DNA from 2 places in the Mesorhizobium sp. ANAO-SY3R2 genome. Region 2 is predicted to be linked to the other one. Evidence: predicted binding sites of a transcription regulator. Region 2 holds the regulator's gene; the other holds the start of a gene.
What was found. Region 2 encodes LexA, which represses DNA repair genes until DNA is damaged. Its sites were predicted from a motif close to TGTTCNNNNTGTGTTCNG; they were not measured.
Positions count from the first base shown of each region.

Region 1: the regulator LexA is predicted to act here: its motif matches at 8,517-8,534, upstream of ABSY17_RS04845 (helicase-related protein).

Region 1 is NZ_CP159955.1:29,755-41,921, reverse strand. It holds partial or broken gene thiQ (thiamine ABC transporter ATP-binding protein) at 1-633, shown strand, start outside; gene ABSY17_RS04870 (M48 family metalloprotease) at 790-2,265, shown strand; gene ABSY17_RS04865 (RNA polymerase factor sigma-32) at 2,270-3,139, opposite strand; gene ABSY17_RS04860 (CarD family transcriptional regulator) at 3,359-3,943, opposite strand; gene fdxA (ferredoxin FdxA) at 4,299-4,637, opposite strand; gene ABSY17_RS04850 (RNA-binding S4 domain-containing protein) at 4,784-5,167, opposite strand; gene ABSY17_RS04845 (helicase-related protein) at 5,173-8,400, opposite strand; gene ABSY17_RS04840 (beta-ketoacyl-ACP reductase) at 9,077-9,802, opposite strand; gene ABSY17_RS04835 (acetyl-CoA C-acetyltransferase) at 9,901-11,085, opposite strand; gene phaR (polyhydroxyalkanoate synthesis repressor PhaR) at 11,379-11,984, shown strand.
Region 2 is NZ_CP159955.1:1,619,215-1,631,381, reverse strand. It holds gene ABSY17_RS12630 (L,D-transpeptidase) at 1-822, opposite strand, end outside; gene secG (preprotein translocase subunit SecG) at 1,043-1,483, opposite strand; gene tpiA (triose-phosphate isomerase) at 1,641-2,405, opposite strand; gene ABSY17_RS12615 (peptidyl-prolyl cis-trans isomerase) at 2,551-4,449, shown strand; gene trpD (anthranilate phosphoribosyltransferase) at 4,446-5,456, shown strand; gene trpC (indole-3-glycerol phosphate synthase TrpC) at 5,461-6,273, shown strand; gene moaC (cyclic pyranopterin monophosphate synthase MoaC) at 6,275-6,757, shown strand; gene glp (gephyrin-like molybdotransferase Glp) at 6,760-7,965, shown strand; gene lexA (transcriptional repressor LexA) at 8,072-8,788, shown strand; gene ABSY17_RS12585 (ComEC/Rec2 family competence protein) at 8,782-11,022, opposite strand; gene gltX (glutamate--tRNA ligase) at 11,367-12,167, shown strand, end outside.

The sequences.
Region 1 (12,167 bases), 1.6 Mb from region 2:
CAAGTCAACGCTGCTCAACCTCGTCGCCGGCTTCGAGACGCCGCGCGAAGGCCGGGTGCTGATCGGCAGCGAGGACGTGACCGGCTTGCCACCGGCCCGCCGTCCGGTCTCCATGGTGTTCCAGGAGAACAATCTGTTTGCCCATCTCGACGTGACCAGCAATGTCGGGCTCGGTCGCTCCCCGGCTCTGCGTCTTACGGCAAGCGACAGGCATGACGTGGGCGCAGCGTTGGCCCGCGTCGGCCTTGCCGGCATGGACAAACGCCTGCCCGCCGAGTTGTCGGGCGGCGAGCGCCAACGCGTGGCCCTGGCCCGCGTATTGGTGCGCGACCGGCCGGTCCTGCTGCTGGATGAACCTTTTGCCTCGCTTGGACCAGCCTTGCGCGAGGACATGCTGGAGCTTGTAGCTGACGTCCACGCAGAACGGCGCATGACCGTGCTTTTTGTGACACACCAGCCCGAAGACGCGAGAAAGCTGGGCGAAAACATGGTTTTCATCGAAGCAGGCACCGTGGCCGCCTCGGGCAAGACTGCTGATTTCTTTGACAATTCCGGACCGGATGCGTTCCGGTGCTACATCGGCGGCGAAAAGCGCTGACACAATCACGCCAGATTGCCCGGAAGCGGACATAATTTTCAGCCAAATCGCCGGGGTGGAGACGGGTGCCTTATTGTGTCTGCGAGGTGAGTGTGGCTAGGTCCACGCAACACCGCCGGGTCATGCTTCGCCTCTGCCCGGTTGACTGAAAGGAAGCTGTCCTGCCTACCCGCCGCCACGGCCAGATCGAAATGAGCACGCCACGCCGCACGCGACTAGCTATCGCGGTTGCGCTTTCGGCGCTGGTTGCCGGCTGCCAGGCGCTCAACCCGACCGACCTGCGCGAGTCGGGCTTCCAGCCATCCAACAATCCGGTGACGGTCGACAACGTCTCGCGCTACGACAAGCTCGCCGAGATCGCCAAGGGCCAGCATCCACGCATTCTCGCCACCTATGGCGGCGAGTATTCCGATCCCAAGCTGGAACGCATGGTCGCCAAGGTGGTCGGCAGCCTAACGACCGTGTCGGGCAATCCGAACCAGACCTACCGCATCACCATTCTCAACTCGCCCAACGTCAACGCCTTCGCGCTGCCGGGTGGCTATCTCTACGTGACGCGCGGGCTTCTGGCGCTCGCCAATGATTCGGCTGAGCTCGCCGCCGTCATCGCCCACGAGATGGGCCACGTCACCGCCAACCACGGCATCCAGCGCCAGCAGAAGGAAGCCGAGGAAGTTCTGGCGACCAAAGTCGTCACCGACGTGCTCGGCGAAAGCCCGACCGCCAAGGCAGCCCTTATCCGCGGCAAGCTGCGGCTCGCCCAGTTCTCGCGCAATCAGGAGCTGGAAGCCGACGGCATCGGCATCAAGATGAGCGGCGAGATCGGCTACGACCCCTTCGCGGCCGGGCGCTTCCTGCAGTCCATGGCAGCCTACAGCGACCTGCGCGCGGTCAGCGGCGCTACCGACGCCAGCCTCGACTTCCTGGCAAGCCACCCGAACGCGCCGCAGCGCATCGACCTAGCCCAGCGCCACGCCCGCAACTTCGGCGCGCCCGGCATCGGCCAGCGCGATCGCGATTCCTTCCTTGCCGGTGTCGACGGGCTGCTGTTCGGAGATACGCCTGATGAAGGCTATGTGCGCGGCACCACCTTCCTGCACCCCAAGCTCGGCATCTCGTTCTCGGTGCCGCAGGGCTTCGTCATAGACAACACGGCTGCCGCGGTCACCGCCACGGGCCCGAACAACGTAGCCATCCGCTTCGACGGGGTGAGCATCAACAGCAAACTGTCACTGCCCGACTATGTCCGCAGCGGCTGGGTGGCAGGCCTCGACCCTGCAAGCGTGCGTTCGGCAACGGTCAACGGCAACGAAACGGCATTCGCCCGCGCCAGCGCCGAGGGCTGGCAGTTCGACATCATGGTGACCCGCGCCGGCGATCAGGTCTACCGGCTGCTGACGGCGGCGCCGACGGCAAGTCCGGACCTTGACAGCATGGCCCGTTCGGTGAGCTCGAGCTTCCATGTCATGACGGCGGCGGAAAAGGCGGCGCTCAAGCCGCTGCGCATCCGCGTCGTCACCGTGCAGCCCGGCCAGACCATGGGCTCACTCGCCGCCAGCATGGTCGGCGTCGACCGCAAGCTCGACCTGTTCCGTGTGCTTAACGCACTTGGCCCAGGGGCTACGCTTTCGGCCGGCGACAAGGTCAAGATCGTCACCGACAGGTAGCGGCTCAGGCCGACACGAAGTCGGCGCTCTGCCTGACGAGGGCCGACTTCAGCTTCTCCATCGCCCGGGTCTCGATCTGACGGACCCGCTCCTTGGAGATGCCGAGCGAGGTTCCGAGCTCTTCGAGGGTCGCGCCCTCCTCGGTCAGCCGGCGCTCCTCGATGATCTGCAGTTCGCGCGCATTGAGCACGCGCAGCGCATCGCGCAGCCAGCATGAACGCCGCTCGATGTCGATTGCGTCGCCGACGAGTTCGTCGGGTAGCGGCGCATCGGAAACCAGCAGATCCATCCGCTCGCCGGCATCGCCGTCGTCATTGAGCGGTGCGTTGAGCGAAGTGTCGGGCACGGACAGACGCATATCCATCAGCGCGACATCAGCCTCCGAGACGCCGAGTGCTACCGAGATTTCCTGATAGGCGGAAGTGCCGCCGATCGGCCCGCCGCCCTGCGCGAGACGCGCCCGCATCCGCCTCAGGTTGAAGAACAGCGACTTTTGTGCCGAACTGGTGCCACCCCTGACAATCGACCAATTGCGCAGGATATAGTCCTGCATCGATGCCCTGATCCACCACGTGGCATATGTCGAAAACCGCACTTCTCGGCCGGGATCGAAGCGGGCAGCAGCTTCCAGGAGCCCGACATGGCCTTCCTGGATAAGGTCACCCAGCGGCAGGCCGTAGCGCCTAAACTTGACCGCCATGGCAATGACGAGCCTCATATGCGCAGTGGCGATGCGGCTGAGGGCATCCTCGTCATTGTGCTCCTTCCAGCGAATGGCCAGTTCGAGTTCCTCGCCCCGCTCCAGATAGGGTGCCCGCGACGCGGCCTTCAGCATCATCTGCTCGCCGGCCAGTATTGCCCGATCCATGCCCATGACGTGCTCTCTCGTCGAGTGGATTGCCAAGCTGGTGCGGGGGTCTCCGCCATCGATAATCAATGCATGCCCGCGGGTCTTTAACGCGGCATGATGGTTAATGTTCCCCGTCGGGCGGACACAGGATTCTCAAACGACACGGCCGGCGACGGGCGGCCGGACACAAAAAAAACCCGGCCAATGGCCGGGTTTTTTTTCGCAGTCTCGGTGGAAGACCGATCAGGCAGCTTCTTCCTGGTCGGCGTCCGCTTCCTCGTTGTCGGCCTTGGCGCCGCGCTTCGGACCCTTGTTGAGGTTGGCCTCGATGAGATGCACGGCCTCGGTTTCCGACAAGCGGTTGACGGCCGCCAACTCGCGCGCCATGCGATCGAGCGCAGCTTCATAAAGCTGGCGCTCGGAATAGGACTGCTCCGGCTGGTTGTCGGCACGGTAGAGATCGCGCACGACTTCCGAGATCGAGATCAGATCGCCGGAATTGATCTTTGCATCATATTCCTGCGCGCGGCGCGACCACATGGTGCGCTTGACGCGGGCGCGGCCCTGAACGACCTTCAGCGCGCGCTCGACATAGTCCGTCTCGGAAAGCTTGCGCATGCCGATGGAGGTCGCCTTGGCGACCGGCACCTTGAGCCGCATCTTGTCCTTCTGGAAATCGATCACGAACAGCTCGAGCTTGTGTCCCGCCACTTCCTGCTCGTCGATGGACACGATCTGGCCGACGCCATGCGCCGGATAGACGATGAACTCACCGGTCTTGAAACCATGACGCGCTGCGGATTTCTTCTGCGGGATGGTAGTTGCCATACGCCCTGAACTCCTTCTAATAACACCGGCCCGCCGAGGCCGGCTGAACGAGGGTGGCCGCAATCGCGACCTTGTACCGCACGACAATCGACCCCCAATCGGAGAGCCTGGAGCTGCAAGCCGCGAACGCAGCGGCCGCTGGCCCCAGATTGCTCTGGTCCAGATTGAGGTTGTCACCTTTCAGTGATTTAGGCTTCGAGCCATAGATCGACGTTGTGTCATCGGCATGTTGACTAAGCCCTAACACAAAAAGTCGGAAGAATCAAGGTTTTGCTGCATATGCGCGGCCGCTACCGCGTCAAGGGACAGCGATAGCGTAAAAACCAGACATTCGGCGCTCGTGGGCGCGCCGCCCTCAGTTACCCTCGCCGGGCGCTTCTGAGAAGTACTTTTCGAACTTGTCCGCGACGCCGTCGAATTCCTTGGCCTCGGGCAACTCGGGTTTCTTGGTCGTCAGGTTCGGCCACTTGCTCGCGTATTCGGTGTTGATCTGAAGCCATTTGTCCAGGCCCGGCTCGGTGTCGGGCTTGATCGCGTCAGCCGGACATTCGGGCTCGCAAACACCGCAATCGATGCATTCGTCGGGATGGATGACGAGCATGTTCTCGCCTTCGTAGAAGCAGTCGACGGGACAGACCTCGACACAGTCGGTGTACTTGCACTTGATGCAATTGTCGGTGACGACGTAGGTCATGCGGCAGGCTCCGGGACTTCCCGTAGTTCAATCGATGTCGGTGAGGTAGACCCTTTGCCAGGCTGTTGCAAGGGCGGCTTTTCCGCGCAATGCGCCATTGGCGAAACGCAATTCTCAACTTTCCGGCATCGAACTTAGGCGCTGCCTCAGTCGCCGCGCAAACGGTCGGTGGCGCGTCGTTCCTTTTTTGTCGGACGCCCGCTGCCCGCTTCGCGCAGCGGCGGCCTGGCATCGGGCGGCGCCTCACCCTTCGGCGTCGGCGCCGGCGACAGATCCTCGTAGAGCAACCGCGCCTCTTCGGCCGGGCCACGCCGCTCGCCCGGAAACAAGACCTTGTAGACGAGGATGCGCCGGTCGAGCGTGATCGTCAGCACATCGCCGGTCTTGACGACATCGGAGGCCTGGTCGAGCTTTCGGCCGCTCAGCCTGACGCCGCCGCTCTGCACCAGCTTGGCGCCGAGCGAACGCGATTTGACCGCGCGCGAGAAGAACAGCCACTTGTCGATGCGCTGTCTTCCCTCGCCCGCCAAGGCAGCTACTTCTTGAGCTGGTCGCGAAGCGCGGCGAGCTTGGCGAAGGGCGAATCCGGATCGATTCGCACCGGCCGTTCCTCGCGCGGCTTCTGCTGGAACGACGGCTTGCCCTTGAAGCCGCCCCTGTCGTTCCCGTGCTTGTCGCCCCCATGCTTTTCGCCGCCGGGCCGCTCGCCACGGCCACGATTCTCGGGACGTCCACCCTCGCCCTGCGGCTTGCCGCCAGGTTTGCGGTCGAAGCGCGGGCGCTCCCGGCCCTCGCCGCGTTCACGCTCGCCGCGGTTGCCCTCGCCCTGACGGGCTGCAGGAGCATTGCGCTGGTCGCGCTGGCCGCCGCGCGGACGGTTGTCGTTGCGGTGGCGCGGGCGCTGCTCGAAGCGCCCCTGGCGCCAGATCAGGATCGGCTTGGGCTCTTCGGCCTGTTCTGCCGCAGCGGCTTCAACCGGCGCCGCTTCGGCTGCGGGGGCTTCGGCGGCGATAGCTGCCTCCGGCGCGGCCTCAGATACAACGCTTTCAGGCGCAGGCTCGGCAATGGCCACTGCGTGCTCGGCAGCGGGCTCAGACGGCTGCTCGGCAACAGGCACCTGCTCGGCAACGTCGGCTACTGCCTGCTCCACGGTTTCGCTGGTTTCGACGACAGGCTCCGCCGCAACCTCGGCGGCTTCGCCGGTTGCGACAGCCTCGGTCGCTGCCACCTTGGCGGCCGCGGCACGCTCTGCAGCCTCACGCGCGGCCGCATCGATCGACTCGAGCTTTTCCTTGACCTCGGCAGCGGGCTTGGGTTCGGCGCGATAGCCGAGCCCCTTGAGGATTTCCTCCATGTCGTCGCCGGTGGCACCGAGGATCGACATCATCTGCGGGGTGACGATGAACGCGCTACCGTCATAGGCACCGTCAGGACGAGCGCCAGTGCCCTGCTTCCAAGACAGCGCCGGACGGATCAGGTCTGCCAGGCGCTCGAGAATGTCGACACGCACGGCGCGCCGGCCGAGATTGCGGAAGCCGGCAAGCTTGTAGAAAGTCTTGTCGAAGCTCTGGTCGATGACCACCGAGGTGCGGCCAGCGGCGAGCGCGTGGACCACGTCGCCAAAGCCCGGCTTGTCCTTGCCATCGTTCTTGAGCGCCCACAGCAGCGTCACCAGCCCGGCCGGAGCCGGCTTGATCAGCGCCGGCACGAAGACATGGTAGGCGCCGAAACGCACGCCGAGCCGGCGCAGCGCCGCCCGGCCCTCCTGGTCGAGCGACTTCACCTCTTCGGCGATGTCGCGGCGATTGATCAGGCCGAAATTCTCGACCAGCTGGAAAGCGATGCCGCGACCGATGCCCGAAAGCTGCTCGGCCGACTTGAGATCGACCAGCGGCTTGAGCAAAAGCTCGATCTGGAAATTGACGAAACGGTCGGCGCGGGCGGCGACCTTGTCGCGCGCCGGTCCGGTCAGCTGTTCGTCGGCCAGCAGCACGACGCGCGGCTTGAGCGCATCCTCGCCTTCGACCAGCGTACCGATCGGCGCGCCGATCCAGCGCAGGACGCCGTCAGAGCCAAGCGCGATGTCGCCATTCGGCGCTGCCGAAAAGCGCTCGGCGCGATTGTCGAACTCGGTGGCAAGCGCCTTCTGGGCAGCCGTGCGCACTGCCTTGGCGTCCTCGCCGCCCGCACTCTGGTCGGCGGTAAAACGGAACCCTTGCAGTTCGCCGACATGGTGGCCCTCGACGAGGACGGTTCCGGACGGGCTGATTTCGGCTTCAAGCATAGTATTTTCTCTAAGGCGGCGCATGAGGACGGAAGTCCTGCGGTCTACAAAGCGTTTCGTCAACCGCTCATGCAGCGCATCTGACAATCTGTCCTCGATGTCGCGTGTTTTTTCCTGCCAGTGTGCCGGATCGGCCAGCCATCCAGGGCGATTGGAGACAAAAGTCCAGGTCCGGATCTGGGCGATCCGATGCGAAAGCGTGTCGATATCGCCCTCGGTGGAATCGGCCCGACGGACCTGTTCGGCCATATAGTTCTCGTCGACATGGCCGCGTCGGGCAAGATCGTCATAGATCGAGGCGATGAGATCGGCGTGTTGCGCCGGAGCGATCTTGCGGTAGTCGGGCAGCGCACAGGCTTCCCAGAGAAGCGCGACGCGCTCGCGATTTGTGGCGAGCGAGCGGATCTCGGGGTCGCGCGAAAGATGCTCGAGCGCCTGGGCATCGACCGCCGGCAAGGCGCGGGTCAGCCCCTCGACGGGTGCCACCGTGTCGATGGAGCGCTTGAGCGCATCGATGCTGGCGAAGTCGAACTGGGCGGTGCGCCACTGCAGCACCTTCACCGGATCGAATTCATGCGCCTCGATCCGTTCGACCAGTTCCTCGTCCAGCGGATCGACCCGGCCGGTGACGCCGAAGGTACCGTCACGCAAATGGCGGCCGGCGCGCCCGGCGATCTGGCCAAGCTCGGCGGCGGTGAGCTGGCGATACTGGTAGCCGTCGAATTTGCGGTTCTGGGCGAAGGCGACATGATCGACGTCGAGGTTCAGGCCCATGCCGATGGCGTCGGTGGCGATCAGGTAGTCGACATCGCCGGACTGGTAGAGCGCCACCTGGGCATTGCGAGTGCGCGGGCTGAGTGCCCCCAGCACCACGGCAGCACCGCCCTGCTGGCGCCGGATCAGCTCGGCAATGCCATAGACCTCGTCGGCGGAGAACGCGACGATGGCCGAGCGGCGCGGCAGCCGCGTCAGCTTCTTGGAACCGGCATAGGCGAGATGCGACAAGCGCGGCCGGGTGACGACCGAGATGCCCTTGAGCAGCTTTTCGAGGATGCCGCGCATGGTGGCGGCCCCCAGCAGCAGCGTTTCCTGCCGGCCGCGCAGATTGAGAATGCGGTCGGTGAAGATATGGCCGCGCTCGAGATCGCCTGCGAGCTGGACCTCGTCGATGGCGACAAAGGCCGCATCGGTCTGGCGCGGCATGGCTTCGACCGTACAGACCGAATACCGCGCACCGGCCGGCACGATCTTTTCCTCACCAGTGACGAGCGCCACCTTGTGCGCACCGACCTTTTCGCACAGCCGGCCGTAGACTTCGCGGGCGAGCAGCCGGAGCGGCAGGCCGATGACGCCGCTTTCATGCGCAATCATGCGCTCGATGGCGAGATGGGTCTTGCCTGTGTTGGTCGGCCCCAGTACGGCCGTGACATCGCGTCCTGTCAGGATCAGCGGGTCGTTCTGCTTGGGATGCACATTCATTTCAAGGAACCGCCCTCAGCGCCAGGACAAGCCCAGCGTTGTGGCGCTTGCAGCGCCGACTGGACACATAGGGACTTGTGCGCCAAAGCGAAAGCAGAATGTTCCGAATTAAGAGTTGGAACGAGTCTGGAACGAATCAGCGACGAATCACTGACTCCCGGTGATTCAGGTTTTGTTCACCGCAACATATGGACATTCCAGTGGCAAGCGGCACCACATGCAGAATCACTAAAGTGACCGGCCGCGCGTTCGGGCACCATGCTGTTAACCTTTGCGGGCCAGCCGCGGCGACCGACCAATGAGCTCGGCGCAAAATTATGAATTTGTTGATTTTTCCTATCGCCGCATTAATGGCGAGACCGCCTACCTGGCGCATTTGATTAAGACTTGAACCAAATGCGGAACGAATCGGCGACGAATCACTGATCCGCCAGATTTCCCGTTTTGTTCACTGCTAGATATTGTGCCCCAGCGCCCACCGACACCGATTTTGGCACACGACCTGCCTGAAGCGCGGCACGACGCCAGACCAAGGTGTTAACCTTTACGTGCCAGGCCGGCACACACTTCGCTCAACGGGCGCTTTGGCGATCGCAGTTCATTCAGGAACCGCATTTGCAACAAGGAAACGGCGCCTCGCGGCGCCGCTTCCTGTTCACCGATCCGACATTGATGGCTAGCCCGCTATATACTGCCCGCCATTGGCGGTGAGCGTGGCACCGGTGATGAAGCCCGACCCCTCGGACGCCAGGAACACCACGCAGCGCGCGATCTCCTCCGGCTCGCCAAGGCGGCCGACCGGGATCTGGGCGATGATTCCCTCGCGCACCTTCTCCGGCACCGCCATGACCATGTCCGTGGCGATATAGCCGGGGCAGATAACGTTGACGGTAATGCCGGCGCGCGCGCCCTCCTGGGCCAGGGCCTTGGTGAAGCCGATGTCGCCGGCCTTGGAGGCCGAATAGTTGGCCTGGCCGGCCTGGCCCTTCTGGCCGTTGATCGAGGAGATGGTGATGACGCGGCCGAACTTGCGGTCGCGCATGCCGCTCCACAGCGGATGGGTCATGTTGAAGACGCCGTGCAGATTGGTGTCGATGACCTCCCGCCACTGCTCGCGCGTCATCTTGTGGAACATCGCATCGCGCGTGATGCCGGCATTGTTGACCAGCACCGAGACCGGGCCGAGATCCGCCTCAACCTGCCTGATGCCGGCCTCGCAGGCATCATAGTCGGCGACCGACCATTTGTAGACGGGGATGCCCGTCTCCGCCTTGAACTTCTGCGCGGCCTCGTCGTTGCCGGCATAGTTGGCAGCAACGGAGTAACCGGCGTTTTTCAGGGCGATCGAAATCGCAGCACCGATGCCGCGCGAACCGCCAGTGACGAGTGCAACCTTGCTCATGTGTTTCCCCTTCTCTTGCTTGGTATTTCGCCCGCTCTGGTGACAGGCTTATGAAGACAAAAAGGGCGGCACCTTGGCCGCCCTTTGTTGTTTTTGCTCTACATCGCTTCGACACACATCGCGACGCCCATGCCGCCGCCGATGCATAGGGTGGCGAGCCCCTTCTTCGCGCTGCGTCGCCGCATTTCGTAGACCAGCGTGTTGAAGATGCGGGCGCCCGACGCGCCGACCGGGTGGCCGATGGCAATCGCCCCGCCATTGACGTTGACGATCGACGGATCCCAGCCCATGTCCTTGTTGACCGCGCAAGCCTGGGCAGCGAAGGCCTCGTTGGCCTCGACAAGGTCGAGATCGCCGACCGACCAGCCGGCCTTTTCGAGCGCCTTGCGCGAAGCCGGGATCGGGCCGGTGCCCATGATCTGCGGATCGACGCCGGCGGTTGCCCAGGAAACGACGCGGACGAGCGGGGTGAGGCCGCGGCGCACAGCCTCGGCTTCGCTCATCAGCACAACGGCGGCAGCGCCATCATTGATGCCGGATGCGTTGCCGGCCGTGACCGTGCCTTCCTTGTCGAAGGCCGGCTTCAGCTTGGCAACGGCGTCCAGCGTCGTGCCGTGGCGGATATATTCGTCCTGGTCGACGATGGTGTCGCCCTTGCGGCCCTTGATGGTGACGGGGACGATCTCGTCCTTGAACTTGCCGGCCTTCTGGGCCGCCTCGGCCTTGTTCTGCGAGGCGACCGCGAACTGGTCCTGCTCGTCGCGGGTGAGCTGCCACTGGCGGGCGACGTTCTCGGCGGTAGTGCCCATGTGGTAGCCGTAGAAGGCGTCGGTCAGTCCGTCCTTGATCATGGTGTCGAGCATCTTGAAGTCGCCCATCTTCACGCCACCGCGCAGATGCTGGCAGTGCGGCGCCATCGACATCGATTCCTGGCCGCCGGCGACGATGATCCTGGCATCGCCCGTGGCGATCTGCTGCATGCCGATGGCGATGGTGCGCAGGCCCGAGCCGCAAAGCTGGTTGAGGCCCCATGAGGTCGCTTCCTGCGGGATGCCGGCAGCCATCGCGGCCTGGCGCGCGGGATTCTGGCCCTGACCGGCGGTCAGGATCTGGCCAAGGATGACTTCATCGACCTCCTTGGGATCGACGCCGGCACGGGCCAGCGCTTCCTTGATTGCCACGGCTCCGAGTTCGTGGGCCGGCGTGTTGGCGAAGGCGCCGTTGAAAGAGCCGACCGCCGTGCGGGCCGCGCTGACGACGACGATGGAGGAAGAGGAGGACATGTTTCTCTCCAGAAGTGGTGAAACGAGGTGGCTTGTTGTGTCGAGGGTGTTCGTATCCACCACTTTTCTTGCCCGTTCCAGGACCCGAGTCAAACCGGAAAATCGGCTGACGGCTCATGCTGCGCTTGCGCTGCAGCAATGCTGCGCAGCATTTTTTGCCGGCGCTGCGCGGCGATTGCTTCTTGCACTGCACAAATCGCTTGGATTTGCGCTTGCTTTGCGCTTATCCTGCTGCCGAGGGCAATGTTACCGGCTGCTTACACGGCATTCCGGTCTTCCGGGGGAGGATACTGATGCCTGCAAAGAATGAGCCGGTCGTGATCAAGAAATATGCCAACCGGCGTCTCTACAACACCGGCACGAGTACATATGTGACGCTCGAGGACTTGGCCGAAATGGTCAAGAAGGGCGAGGAGTTCACCGTCCAGGACGCCAAGACGGGTGAGGACATCACGCATCCCGTGCTGACGCAGATCATTTTCGAGCTGGAGAACAAGGACGGGCAGAACATGCTGCCGATCCCGTTCCTGCGGCAGCTGATTTCCTTCTATGGCGACCAGATGCAGATGGTCGTGCCGAGCTTCCTCGAGCAGTCGATGATTGCCTTCGCCAAGGAGCAGGAACGCTTCCGTGAGCAGATGAACTCGGCCTTCGGCAAGACGCCGATGGATATGATGAAGGGCGCCACGCCGATGAAGGCGCTGGAGGAGCAGACGCGCCGCAACATGGAAATGTTCCAGAACGCGATGCGCATGTTCACCCCCTTCCCGATGCCCAATGGCAACGGCGCTTCCGCCGAACCGGCGAAGAAGGAAGCCGCGCCCGAGAAGGCGGACGATCTCAGGGAACTCAAGGAACAGATCGCCGCAATGCAGCGCAAGATCGATTCGATGGGGTGAGGCACGGTCGGCCTAAGGCCGACAAAAAGCCAACTGCTTGGCTTTTTGAGTGCCGAACGCCCGGAGCGACAGCGAAGGGCCGGGCCCCGTTCGAAGGGCGCGAACGCCGGGGAGCCGCCGGAGGCAGCGGGCCCCCGGCCGGGGCTGGCTCGTAGATCAAGCCCATCAGATCACGCCAGATCG
Region 2 (12,167 bases):
TTCCTGCTTGTCGCCGATGGTGGCCTTGCCCTTGAACTCGAGGCCTTCGCGGCCGACGGCGATCGCATAACGACGTGCCGTCGAGGACGATTCGACCAGATAGAGGAAGCGTTTGCTGGTATCGACCACGATCTGACCGGGCTGATAACCGGAGAACGCAACCTCCTGCGGTTCGAACTCGGACTTGACCTTGAACTGCTTCTTGGACTGCTTGGCCTGCAATACGGCGTCGAGCGCGCGGGTCTGCGGCAGCATGCTCTGCTGGGGAGCGCTGCCACCGAAGATACCTGAAAGCAGGCTGGCCTTCTGCGGCCTCGCCTGGCTCTCGCTGCGCAGCTCGCCGGTGTTGCCGGTCGAGGCGACTTCCATGGCGTCGGGCGCCAGCGCCTCGATCGGCTGCATGACCTCGAGCGGCTGGAGATTGCGCTTGGCGGCAGGTGCAGGAGCGGCAGTTGCGACTTGAGCAGTCGCGCGCTCGGCCCGCTTCAGCCGCGCCAGTTCGCGCTCCTTTGCAGCTTGCTCCTTTGCCGCGGCCCGCATCGCCATCTTCTTGGCCTCGAGCATCTTTTCGCGGGCGAGTTCCCTGTCAGCCTTGATCTTGGCTTCGAGGACCTTGATTCGGGCAAGATCCTCGTCGGTGGGCTTCTTCTTTTTCTTGAGGATCTTGAGTTCGGAAGCGTCGCTCTTGGCAGCGACAGTGATCACGTCACTTGCAACTTCAGGCTGCAGTGAAGCAGCACTACCTGCGGGAGTGGCGGCAAAGGCGGTAGAGCCCATCAGAGAGGCGCAAAGACCAGCAAGAAGGATGCTGCGGAGTTGCATGGTGGAGGATATCCCGAGCGTTCAAAACGAATGAAATTCGCGGCAACGCACAGTGCCCCCAAGGCCCCCGTTCATTTCGCCGCGGCTCAGCTATAAGCGATTAGCCGGAGAAGCCTCAAGGGAGGCACCTCCGGCGAAATGATCTAATTTTCGTGATCGACGCAGCATTTGCCGCAACTGTGGTCAAACAACAACAGGTTGCGGCAGCCGGTCTGGTTTATTAGTTCGGAACTTGCGGTGCCGCAGGAGCAGCCGGCTGTTCAGCATTGCCCGAAGCTGCAGGAGCCGGTGCTGCCGGCTGCTCACCCGACGGCGCTGCCGGCGCAGTGGCGCCAGGTACCGGTGCGGGCGTCGAGCCGCCGAGCTGATCGAGAACACCCTTGCCGCCCGTCGTGCCGCTTTGCGTGGCCGGGGCACGGTCGAGAATGTCGATCGGCTTCTCGCCGTAACGGGCGATGATCGACAGCGTCAGCGAGGTAACGAAGAAAATGGTCGCCAAGATCGCAGTGGCGCGCGTCAGAGCGTTGGCGGCGCCGCGCGCCGTCATGAAGCCCGAGCCGCCGCCGATGCCAAGGCCGCCGCCTTCCGAGCGCTGCAGGAGCACCACGCCGACGAGGGCGAGCACGACCATCAGATGAATGACGATGATGACGGTTTCCATTGCGCTTCCTGGGATCTTTCCTGACGTGGACCGGCCGGCACGCAGACGCGGCCGACATTCCGGAGGCGGCTCAATACAATGCTTTCATGGCATTTCCAAGCCCGCCGCCCGAATATGGGGAGACACGCGACCTTTGCAACGGCCGCGTGTGGCGAATTCAGAGCTTGCGATAGGCTTCGGCTATGCCGAGGAAGTCGGCCGCCTTGAGGCTGGCGCCGCCAACCAGTGCGCCGTCGACATTGGCCACGCCAAGCAACTCCACCGCATTCGACGGCTTGACCGAACCGCCATACAGGATGCGCATCTTGGCGGCAGAAGACCCAAGCAGCTCGGTCAGCCGCGCGCGGATGTGAGCGTGCGCCTCGGCCACGTCGCCGACTGTCGGGGTGAGTCCGGTGCCTATGGCCCAAACCGGCTCATAAGCGATCACGGTGTTGGCAGGGGTAGCCGTCGTCGGCACGGAACCTTCGATCTGCCGCGACAGAACCGCAAGCGTAGCACCACCTTGGCGCTCCGCCTGTGTCTCGCCGATGCAGATGACGGCAACCAACCCGGCACGCCATGCCGCTTCGGCCTTGGCGCGAACGAGTTCATCAGTCTCGCCGTGATCGGTGCGTCGCTCGGAATGGCCGACAATAACGTGGCTTGCGCCGGCATCCTTCAGCATCTCAGCCGAGATGTCGCCGGTATGGGCGCCGCTCTCCTTGGGATGGCAATCCTGCCCGCCGGCCTTTACCGGCGTGCGATGAAGGATTTCGGAAGCGCGCGAAAGAAGCGTGGCCGGCACGCATAGCAGGGCCTCGGTCTCGGCATCCAGGCCGTCCATGAAACCGCCGGCGATGCCGCGCAGTTCGTTGAGCGACGCGCTGGTTCCGTTCATCTTCCAATTACCGGCAACCAGTGGGCGTATTCCTGGCGTCATGTGATTTTCCCTCGACATCGATATTCGCTCGGGGACCCTCACTACCAAAAACAAGCCACAAAGCAATCGACACTGGCGCCGAAGGGCGCTATTGCGCTTCGTTCATGCAGGCGCATGCGAAAATGCGCGAAGATGGGATCTGAACATGCTCGAAACGATGCGAAGTGCTGCGGGAACCTGGGTCGCTAAGCTCCTGCTTCTGCTGCTCGTGTTGAGCTTCGCAATCTGGGGCATTTCCGGACGGATGCTGCACGAGTTCGGCAGCGACAAGGTGATCACGGCCGGCGGCACGTCCGTCTCGGGCGTCGAATACCGCCTCGCCTACGACCGTCAGCTAAACGTCATGTCGCAGAGATTCGGCCAGAGGCTGACCCGCGAACAGGCAAATGCGCTCGGCATCGACAATCAGGTCCTGTCCCAGCTCGTCGCAGGCGCCGTGCTCGACGAGCAGGCGCGCAAGCTGGGCCTTGGCCTGTCCAAGGACCGCCTCGCCCAGTTGACCTGGGACGACCCGACCTTCCAGGGTCCGGACGGCAAATTCAATCGCCAGTCTTTCGAATACATCTTGCGCCAGATCGGCATGCGCCCTGAGGACTACCTCAAGAACCGCGCCCAGGTCGCCGTGCGCCAGCAGATCGTCGAGGCGGTTGCCGACGGGATCAAGGCGCCGGACACCTTCCTGCGCGCCGTGGCACTTTATCGCGGCGAGGATCGCACTATCGACTACCTGTCACTGCCCAAGTCTCTGGTCGAGCCGATCGCAGCCCCCACCGACGAGGTGCTGAAGACGTGGTTTGAGGAAAACAAGAAGAACTACGCTGCGCCGGAATACCGCAAGCTGAGCTACGTCAAGCTCGAACCCGAGGACATCATGGACCTCGGCTCGGTCACCGACGAGCAGGTTCGCCAGGATTACGAAAAGAACAAGTCGCACTTCACCACCGCCGAAACGCGCAAGATCGATCAGCTCGTCTTTGCTAGCGCCGATGCAGCCAAGGCTGCTTCCGAAGCCATCAAGGGCGGCGAGAGCTTCGACAAGATCGTCGCCGATCAGGGCAAGACCGTAGCCGACGTGGCATTGGGAACGCTGACCAAGGATGCGATCGCCGACAAAGCCGTTGCCGAAGCGGCGTTTACGCTGCAGGCGAACCAGGTCAGCGACGTGGTCCAGGGCGCGTTCGGCCCGGTGCTCGTCCGCGTCAGCGAGGTCACGCCCGAGACGGTGAAGGCATTCGATGAGGTCAAGGACCAGATCCGCAAGGACCTGGCGCTCGCCGAAGCCAACCGCATTCTGCTCGATGTGCATGATTCCTATGAGGATGCGCGCGCAGGCGGCGAGTCCATGCAGGCTGCCGCCGACAAGCTGAAGCTCAAGGTGGTGACCATCGACGCGATCGACCGCGCTGGCCAGCGCCCCGACGGCACCATCGTCAACACGTTGCCGGACTCGCAGAACCTGATCCAGGCTGCCTTCGAAGCCGAAGCCGGTATCGAGAACCAGCCCATCAATGTCGGCACCAACGGCTTTGTCTTCTACGAAGTGGATGGCATCACGCCAGCGCGCGACCGCACGCTCGATGAAGTCCATGACAAGGTCGTCGCCGACTGGACCGCAGCAGAGACGGCAAAGCGCCTCAAGGACAAGGCCGCAGAACTCGAGAAGCGCCTCAAGGACGGCAATGACCTCGACGCCATTGCTGCCGAGTTGAAGCTCGAGAAGCAGACCAAGCGCGGACTGAAGCGCGAAGCCGACGATGCCGATTTCGGTCGTGCGGGAGCACAGGCCATGTTCGCGATGGGCCAGGGCGGCACCGGCGTCATCCCCTCGCCCACCGGCGACGCGCAGATCCTGTTCAAGGTCGCCGAGGTATTCGAACCAGCCGGCGCGGACGCGAGCGCCGTGCCCGAGGATGCCCGGAAGTCGTTTGCCTCGGGCATTTCGGACGACCTGCTCGACCAACTGGTCGCACAGTTGCAGACGCAATATGGCGCCACGATAAACCAGGGCGCGATCACCCGCGCGCTTGAGGCAGGCATCAGATGAGCGCACTGAAGCCGCATATCGCCAAGGTCGCGACGGGCGCGCCGCTCACCTTCGAAGAGGCGCGCGAGGCTTTCGACATCATCATGTCTGGCGAAGCCACGCCCGGCCAGATCGGCGGCTTCCTGATGGCGCTGCGCGTGCGCGGCGAAACCGTCAGCGAGCTTTCAGGCGCCGTCGCCACCATGCGCGACAAGATGCTGCGCGTCGAGGCGCCTGACGATGCCATCGACATCGTCGGCACCGGCGGCGACGGCACCCACAGCGTCAACATCTCTACCGCCTCGGCTTTTGTCATCGCCGGCGCCGGCGTGACGGTTGCCAAGCATGGCAACCGCAGCCTGTCCTCGCTGACAGGCGCCGCTGACGTGCTCACTGCGCTCGGCGTCAACATCGACCTGTCGCCCGAGGCCATCAGCCGCTGCATCCACGAAGCCGGCGTAGGTTTCATGTTCGCGCCGGCGCATCACCCGGCAATGAAGCATGTCGGCGCGACGCGCGTCGAACTTGGCACCCGCACTATCTTCAACCTGATCGGCCCGCTGTCCAATCCAGCCGGTGTGACACGCCAACTGATCGGCGTCTTTGCGCCTGAATGGGTCGAGCCCGTCGCCGAAACGCTAAAGAAACTGGGCGCGCGGAGCCTTTGGGTCGTCCACGGCGACGGCTTTGACGAGATCACCACCACCGGCGAGACCAAGATTGCGGCTGTTGCCAACGGCAGCATCAGCAGTTTCGTGCTGACCCCCGAGCAGGTCGGCCTTGCCCGCCACACGCGCGAGGAATTGCGCGGCGGCGATTCGGCATACAACGCCGCCGCATTGCGCAGCCTGCTGGAGGGGGCCGAGGGCGCCTACCGCGACACGGTACTGATGAATGCAGGTGCTGCTCTCGTGGTGGCCGAAAAGGTCGGGAACATCGGCGAAGGCATCAAGCTCGCCGTGGAATCGATCGACAATGGTCATGCCCTTGCCGCGCTCGACCGCCTGGTCAGCGTCTCGAACGGATAGCACCATGGCCGACATCCTGCGCCACATCGAATCCTACAAGCGCGACGAGATCGCCGCCGCCAAGGCTCGCGTGCCTGTTGGAGAACTTCTGGCGCGTGCGCGCGACGTGGCCAAGCCGCGCGGCTTTCTCGCAGCACTCGAGGCCAAGCGTCGCGAGGGACGTTTCGGCCTGATCGCCGAGATCAAGAAGGCGAGCCCGTCCAAGGGCCTGATCCGGCCCGATTTCGATCCGCCGTCACTAGCCCAGGCTTATGCGGAAGGCGGCGCTGCCTGCTTGTCGGTGCTGACCGATACGCCATCCTTCCAGGGTGCACCGGAGTTCCTTACCGCGGCGCGCAACGCCTGCGCCCTGCCCGCCTTGCGCAAGGATTTCATGTTCGAGCCCTATCAGGTGCACGAGGCGCGCGCCTGGGGAGCGGATGCCATCCTCGTCATCATGGCGAGCGTCAGCGACGACGACGCCAGGCGGCTCGAGGACGCGGCCTTCGAACACGGCATGGATGCGCTGATCGAAGTCCATGACGAGGCCGAGACCGAGCGCGCCCTGAAGCTCCAGTCGCGCCTGCTCGGCATCAACAACCGCAACCTGCGCACCTTCGAGGTCAGCCTCGAAACCTCGGAGCGGCTCGCGCCCATGATTCCGACCGATCGACTGCTCGTCGGCGAAAGCGGCATCTTCACCCATGCCGACTGCCTGCGCCTGGAAAAATCCGGCATCGGCAGCTTCCTCGTCGGCGAAAGCCTGATGCGTCAGGCCGATGTCGCCACTGCGACGCGCGCGCTGCTCGAAGGCGCGCCGATTGCCGAGCGTGCCTGAAATGGCCAACACCCTCACCCATATCAGTGCTGCGGGTGAAGCCAACATGGTCGACGTCGGCGACAAGGCCGAGACGACGCGCACGGCAATTGCCGAGGGCCTCGTCGTCATGCAGCCGGAAACCCTGGCGCTGATCCTGTCGGGCAACGCCAAGAAGGGCGACGTGCTGGGCACCGCCCGGCTTGCCGGCATCATGGCCGCCAAGCGCACGCACGAACTGGTGCCATTGTGCCACCCTATCCTTCTGACCAAGGTTTCGGTCGAAATCGAGCCCGACGAGAGTTTGCCAGGACTGCGCGTGACGGCATTGGCCCGCGTGACCGGCAAGACCGGCGTAGAGATGGAGGCACTCACCGCCGCCTCTGTTGCCTGCCTCACCATTTACGACATGGCCAAGGCCGCAGATCGCGGCATGGTGATTTCCGGCATCCGGCTGATCGAAAAGAGCGGCGGCAAGTCGGGCGACTACAGGGCGGCCGGGTAGAGATGGCACTGCTGCCGGTAGCCGAGGCCCTGGAACGGTTGCTCGAAGGAGCCGAACCCGGCGGCTCGGAAACGGTCAACCTCAGCGAAGCCTTCGACCGCGTGCTGGCGGTACCGTTGCATGCACTGCGCACGCAGCCGCCCTTCGACGCCTCGGCGATGGATGGCTACGCGGTTCGCGCCGACGACATCGCATCCCTTCCGGCACGGCTTTCAGTCATCGGGACTGCACCGGCCGGCCGGCAATTCACCGGCACTGTGGCGCAAGGCCAGACGGTGCGCATCTTCACCGGCGCGCCGGTTCCTGATGGTGCGGATACGGTCGTCATCCAGGAAAATGTACGCGATCTCGGCCAAGGCTTGGTCGATGTGCTGGAGCCGACCGCCCCAGGCCGTAACATCCGCGCCAAGGGCCTGGACTTCAAGCAGGGCGACCTCATCCTCAATGCCGGACGGCTGCTCGACCCGGCCGCCCTGTCGCTCATCGCTGCCGCCAACCACGCGCAAGTCGAGGTCACCAGCGCCCCGCTGGTCGCCATCATAGCGACGGGCGACGAGCTTTTGCCGCCCGGGAGCAACCCCGGTCCCGATCAGATCATCGCCTCCAACGCCTATGGGGTCGCCGCGATCGCGCGGTCGGTCGGAGCGCGCGTACTCGACCTTGGAATCGCCGCGGACCGCAAGGATGCCATCGCAGCCCTCGTCGCCAAGGCGCTGGAGGCGCGGCCGGACGTCATCGTAACCCTTGGCGGCGCGTCAGTCGGCGACCACGACCTGGTCCATGAAGTGCTCTCCGGCCTTGGCATGGAGCTGGATTTCTGGAAGATCGCCATGCGCCCCGGCAAGCCGCTGATGTTCGGTCGCCTCGGCGACACGCGTTGCATCGGCCTGCCCGGCAACCCGGTCGCCAGCCTGATCTGCTCGCATATCTTCCTCAAGCCGCTGCTGGCACAACTCGCAGGCCGGAGCTATGCACCCGATATCAGGCAGGCTGTTCTGGACCGACCGATGAGCGCCAACGATCAGCGCCGGGATTATGTCCGGGCGACAGCCCGCGATACCCCGGACGGCTTGGTCGCGACGCCATTCGCGGTGCAGGATTCGTCGATGCTGCGGACGCTCGCCGACGCCAATTGCGTCATCATCCGCGAACCTTTCGTACCGGCGGCCGAACCTGGCAGTGCCTGCAGCGTACTGATGCTGCGCTGAACATAGCGCCTCGCCCTTCACCAAATATAAACAGTTGCAGAACACAACTGGAACATATAGCGTTTGTTCCGGGTTTGTTTTTCTTTCGATTCCCTCGGGGGTGGCCATGCTGACGCGCAAACAACACGAGCTTCTGCTGTTCATCCATGAGCGGCTTAAAGAGACGGGCATCCCTCCGTCCTTCGACGAGATGAAGGAGGCGCTCGACCTCGCCTCCAAGTCGGGCATCCATCGGCTGATCACCGCGCTCGAAGAACGCGGCTTCATCAGGCGCCTGCCCAACCGGGCGCGCGCGCTCGAAGTATTGCGCCTGCCCGATTCGATCGCACCCGGCCTCAACGCGGCGCGCAAGTTCTCGCCCAGCGTCATTGAAGGCAGCCTTGGCCGCAAGCCCGAGCCGTCGCGCTCGCTTTCAGCCGGAAACGACGACGATGCGGGTTCGGCAGTGGCAATCCCGGTGATGGGGCGTATCGCGGCCGGCGTGCCGATCGACGCCATCCAGCACAAGACGCACTCGATCTCGGTGCCGCCGGACATGATCATGGGCGGCGAGCACTACGCGCTCGAGGTCAAGGGCGACTCGATGATCGAGGCCGGCATCTTCGACGGCGACACGGTCATCATCCGCAATGCGAACACCGCAAATCCCGGCGAAATCATCGTGGCGCTTGTCGACGACGAGGAAGCCACACTCAAGCGCTTCCGGCGCAAGGGCGCTTCGATTGCACTCGAGGCCGCAAACCCGGCTTATGAGACCCGCATCTTCGGGCCTGACAGGGTCAAGGTTCAGGGCAAGCTGGTCGGGCTGATCCGCCGCTATTGATTGACAGCCGCTTGCGTAGGCAGCAGAGCCTGGTTTGCGGAAGCCAGCTTGCGCCTTCCTGGGTCTTCGCGCTGATAGGGAGGCAAGCCTCTTGCCTCTCGGGAGAACTGGCGTTGCACATGCCATGGGCGGTAGGGCTCGTTCACGGCATGGAGGATCTCAAGCTTCGGGTTCCGGCCTGTCGAGGCCTGCTGCACGAATATCGCGGCACTCCCGAGCCGCGCCAATTGGCGGGTGGTTATGATTTCGGCATCCGAACCAGGACAAACATCCCTTGCCGTGGCGTCGGCCACAACGACAAGGGCGGCCTCGGCACAAGCACGCCTCGCTGAGGCCACGTTTTCCGCGTGAGCGATCCGGATGCGTGGCGCAAGTTCTGACAGGCACAGGCCGTGTCCACAGACAAAGGCCGGGTCGGTTTTGGACAGGTTGTTGCTGCCCGGATCGGTGCGCCGGGGCCCCACCACATCTTCCGATCCCAGGACTCGCTTCCAGTTGTCGAGTGTGAACTGGCTCGGCCGTGGGCGGTTGACAGCCAGTTGCCCGGTGCCTGTCCTCACCCCAATCAGCCGACCGTCCTCTGAGACCAGCACATCGGGTGTCGTGGCAAAGGGCAGCGTGAGGACCACCAGAAATGCGAACGGCAGGGCGGCAGCGCGCAAAAAGGTCGTGGCCGCCGATGCGGCGACGAGCGCTATTGTTGCGAAAACAACCGACAAGGTCGAGACCACCCCCACGGCATCGATGGGCGAGCGCTCGGAAAACCATTGGGCGGTTGCGATCATCGCCTGCAACCCGAAACCCATGACGTCGAGGAAAATGCCGTCCAGCCCAAGCGGCATTAAGATTCCGACGCCCACCGCAAAGGGCATGACCAAGGTGGAAACGATCGGCATGACCGCCAGATTGGCGAAAAGGCTGAGCGGCGAGACGCGTTGGAAATGCCATGCGCCGAAGACGCTGGTGGCGAGCCCGGCGATCAGCGAGGTGGCGACAAGGCCAACGGCTGCGGCGGCCAGCCAGCGCCAGATTTTGGCCGGCACCGACCTTTGCACGAGCGGCTGCGCCCGCCCCTCGCGCCAGTCCGACCACCAGGCATAGGCTGCCACGAGCGCTGCGGTTGCGGCAAACGACATCTGGAAACTCGGCCCGACCACCTCATGCGGCGAGACCAATATGACCACGATGGCCGAGACCGCGAGATTGCGCATGGTCAGCGCCGCCCGGTCGAACAGGACGGCCGTCAGCATGACGGCCAGCATGATGAAGCTGCGCTGGGCTGCTACCTCTGCGCCCGAGATGAAGAGATAGCCGCCAGTCGCGGCCAACGCTGCGCCTGCCGCGTATTTCTTTACCGGGCGGCGCGACGTGAAACCGGGAAAGGCTGCGAAGCCCAGCCGCATCAGCAACATGACCGTGCCGGCGACCATTGCCATGTGCAGCCCCGAAATCGAGATGATGTGGTAGAGCCCGGTGCGTCGCAGCGCTTCGTTGATGTCCTCGGGGATGCCGCCGCGCACGCCGACGACCAATGCCGCGGCGATCTCGCCCTCGGCGCCACCGATCCGACCGCGAATGCGCTCGGCAATCCGGTTGCGCGTATTTTCAACCCAAACCAAGGCTCGACTTGCGGCCGATGCTGCTTGCGAGGATGGGGCAAGCGTCGGCCCCTTCATGAAAAAGCCGCTGGCGCCAATGCCATCAAAATAGCTTTCGAAGGAAAAGTCGTAGCTGCCCGGCCGCACCGGACCGGATGGCGGCATCAGCCGGACGTAACCGGTCACAGTCGAACCTACGAGCACGCCCTCGGGAACCTTGCGCGCGGTGAGGCGCACCCGCTCGGGCGCGTAGCGCAGCTTGGGCCGCTTGGTCGAGGAGACATCGATGGTCAGGCGGGTGCGTCCAGTGCCTAGATGGTCGATCTCGACGACGCGACCGCTGAGCGTGGTCGACACCTCTGCGCCGAGCATCATCGTCGCCTTGCGGGAGGTCTCGAGCTTGGCCACGCTGACACCGATCAGGAAGATGGCGATAGCGGCGAACACATAGTGGGCAAGCCGATGCGACCGCGCGAAAAGGGCAAGCAAAACCGCAAGCGCGGAAGCTGCTACCAGCGGCGGCGGGCTCGGTTCGGTCGGCAGGTTGAAATAGACCAGTGCGCCGATTGCCAAGAGCACTGGAACAAACAAAAAGGCAGCGCCACGGTCGAGTTCGGTTTCGAATGCGCTGGTCAAGCGCGACAGCGTGAGCTGCCGTATGGCGGAATTCGACGCCCCCCGCAGCCACGTCAGCAATTCGGCAGACGGCTTTTGAAGCGGCTGTGCCTCCTCAAGCCTTGGAACTACATATGGACCTGACTGAAAATACCCGATGGGTGTAGGCGCAGAAAACCGTTCTGCCGCCAGCAAGTCGCGCTCGCTGGCCTCGATCACCGGATTTTCACCGGCTTGCCCCTCCCGCACGCGCTTGCCCATCGGGCCTGCCCCTTGCGCCCCTGACCTTCTATGCTACATCAACGCCACCGAAACGCCATGCGCCGCCGGTCTTCCGACCGGGCGACGCCATGCCTCCCGTGGAAATAGCTATGTCCGTCGTCACCCGCTTCGCCCCATCACCAACCGGCTACCTGCACATCGGTGGCGCGCGCACCGCGCTGTTCAACTGGCTCTATTCCCACCACACCGGCGGCAAGATGCTGCTGCGCATCGAAGACACCGACCGCGAGCGTTCGACCGATGCGGCGACGGCTGCCATCCTCGAAGGGCTCACCTGGCTTGGCCTGACCTGGGAAGGCGAGCCGATCTCGCAGTTCGAGCGCGCGCCACGCCACCGCGAGGTCGCGGAAGAACTCGTGCGGCTGGGCAAGGCCTACTACTGCTATGCCTCGCAGGAAGAACTGACCGAGATGCGCGAGAAGGCCCGCGCCGAAGGCCGGCCGCCCCGCTACGACGGCCGCTGGCGTGACCGCGATCCGTCCGAGGCGCCGGCAGGCGTCAAGCCGGTGATCCGCATCAAGGCACCGACGGAAGGCGAGACTTTGGTGCGCGACCGGGTGCAGGGCGACGTTCGTTTCCCCAACAAGGATCTCGACGATTTCATCATCCTGCGTTCGGATGGCGTGCCGACTTACATGCATGCGGTCGTCGTCGACGACCATGACATGGGCGTCACCCACATCATCCGCGGCGACGATCACCTGACCAATGCCGCGCGCCAGACGATCATCTATGTCGCCATGGGCTGGGACGTGCCTGTGATGGCCCATATTCCGCTGATCCATGGTGCCGACGGCGCCAAGCTGTCCAAACGTCACGGCGCGCTCGGTGTCGATGCCTATCGCGCCATGGGCTATCTGCCCGAAGCCCTGCTCAACTATCTT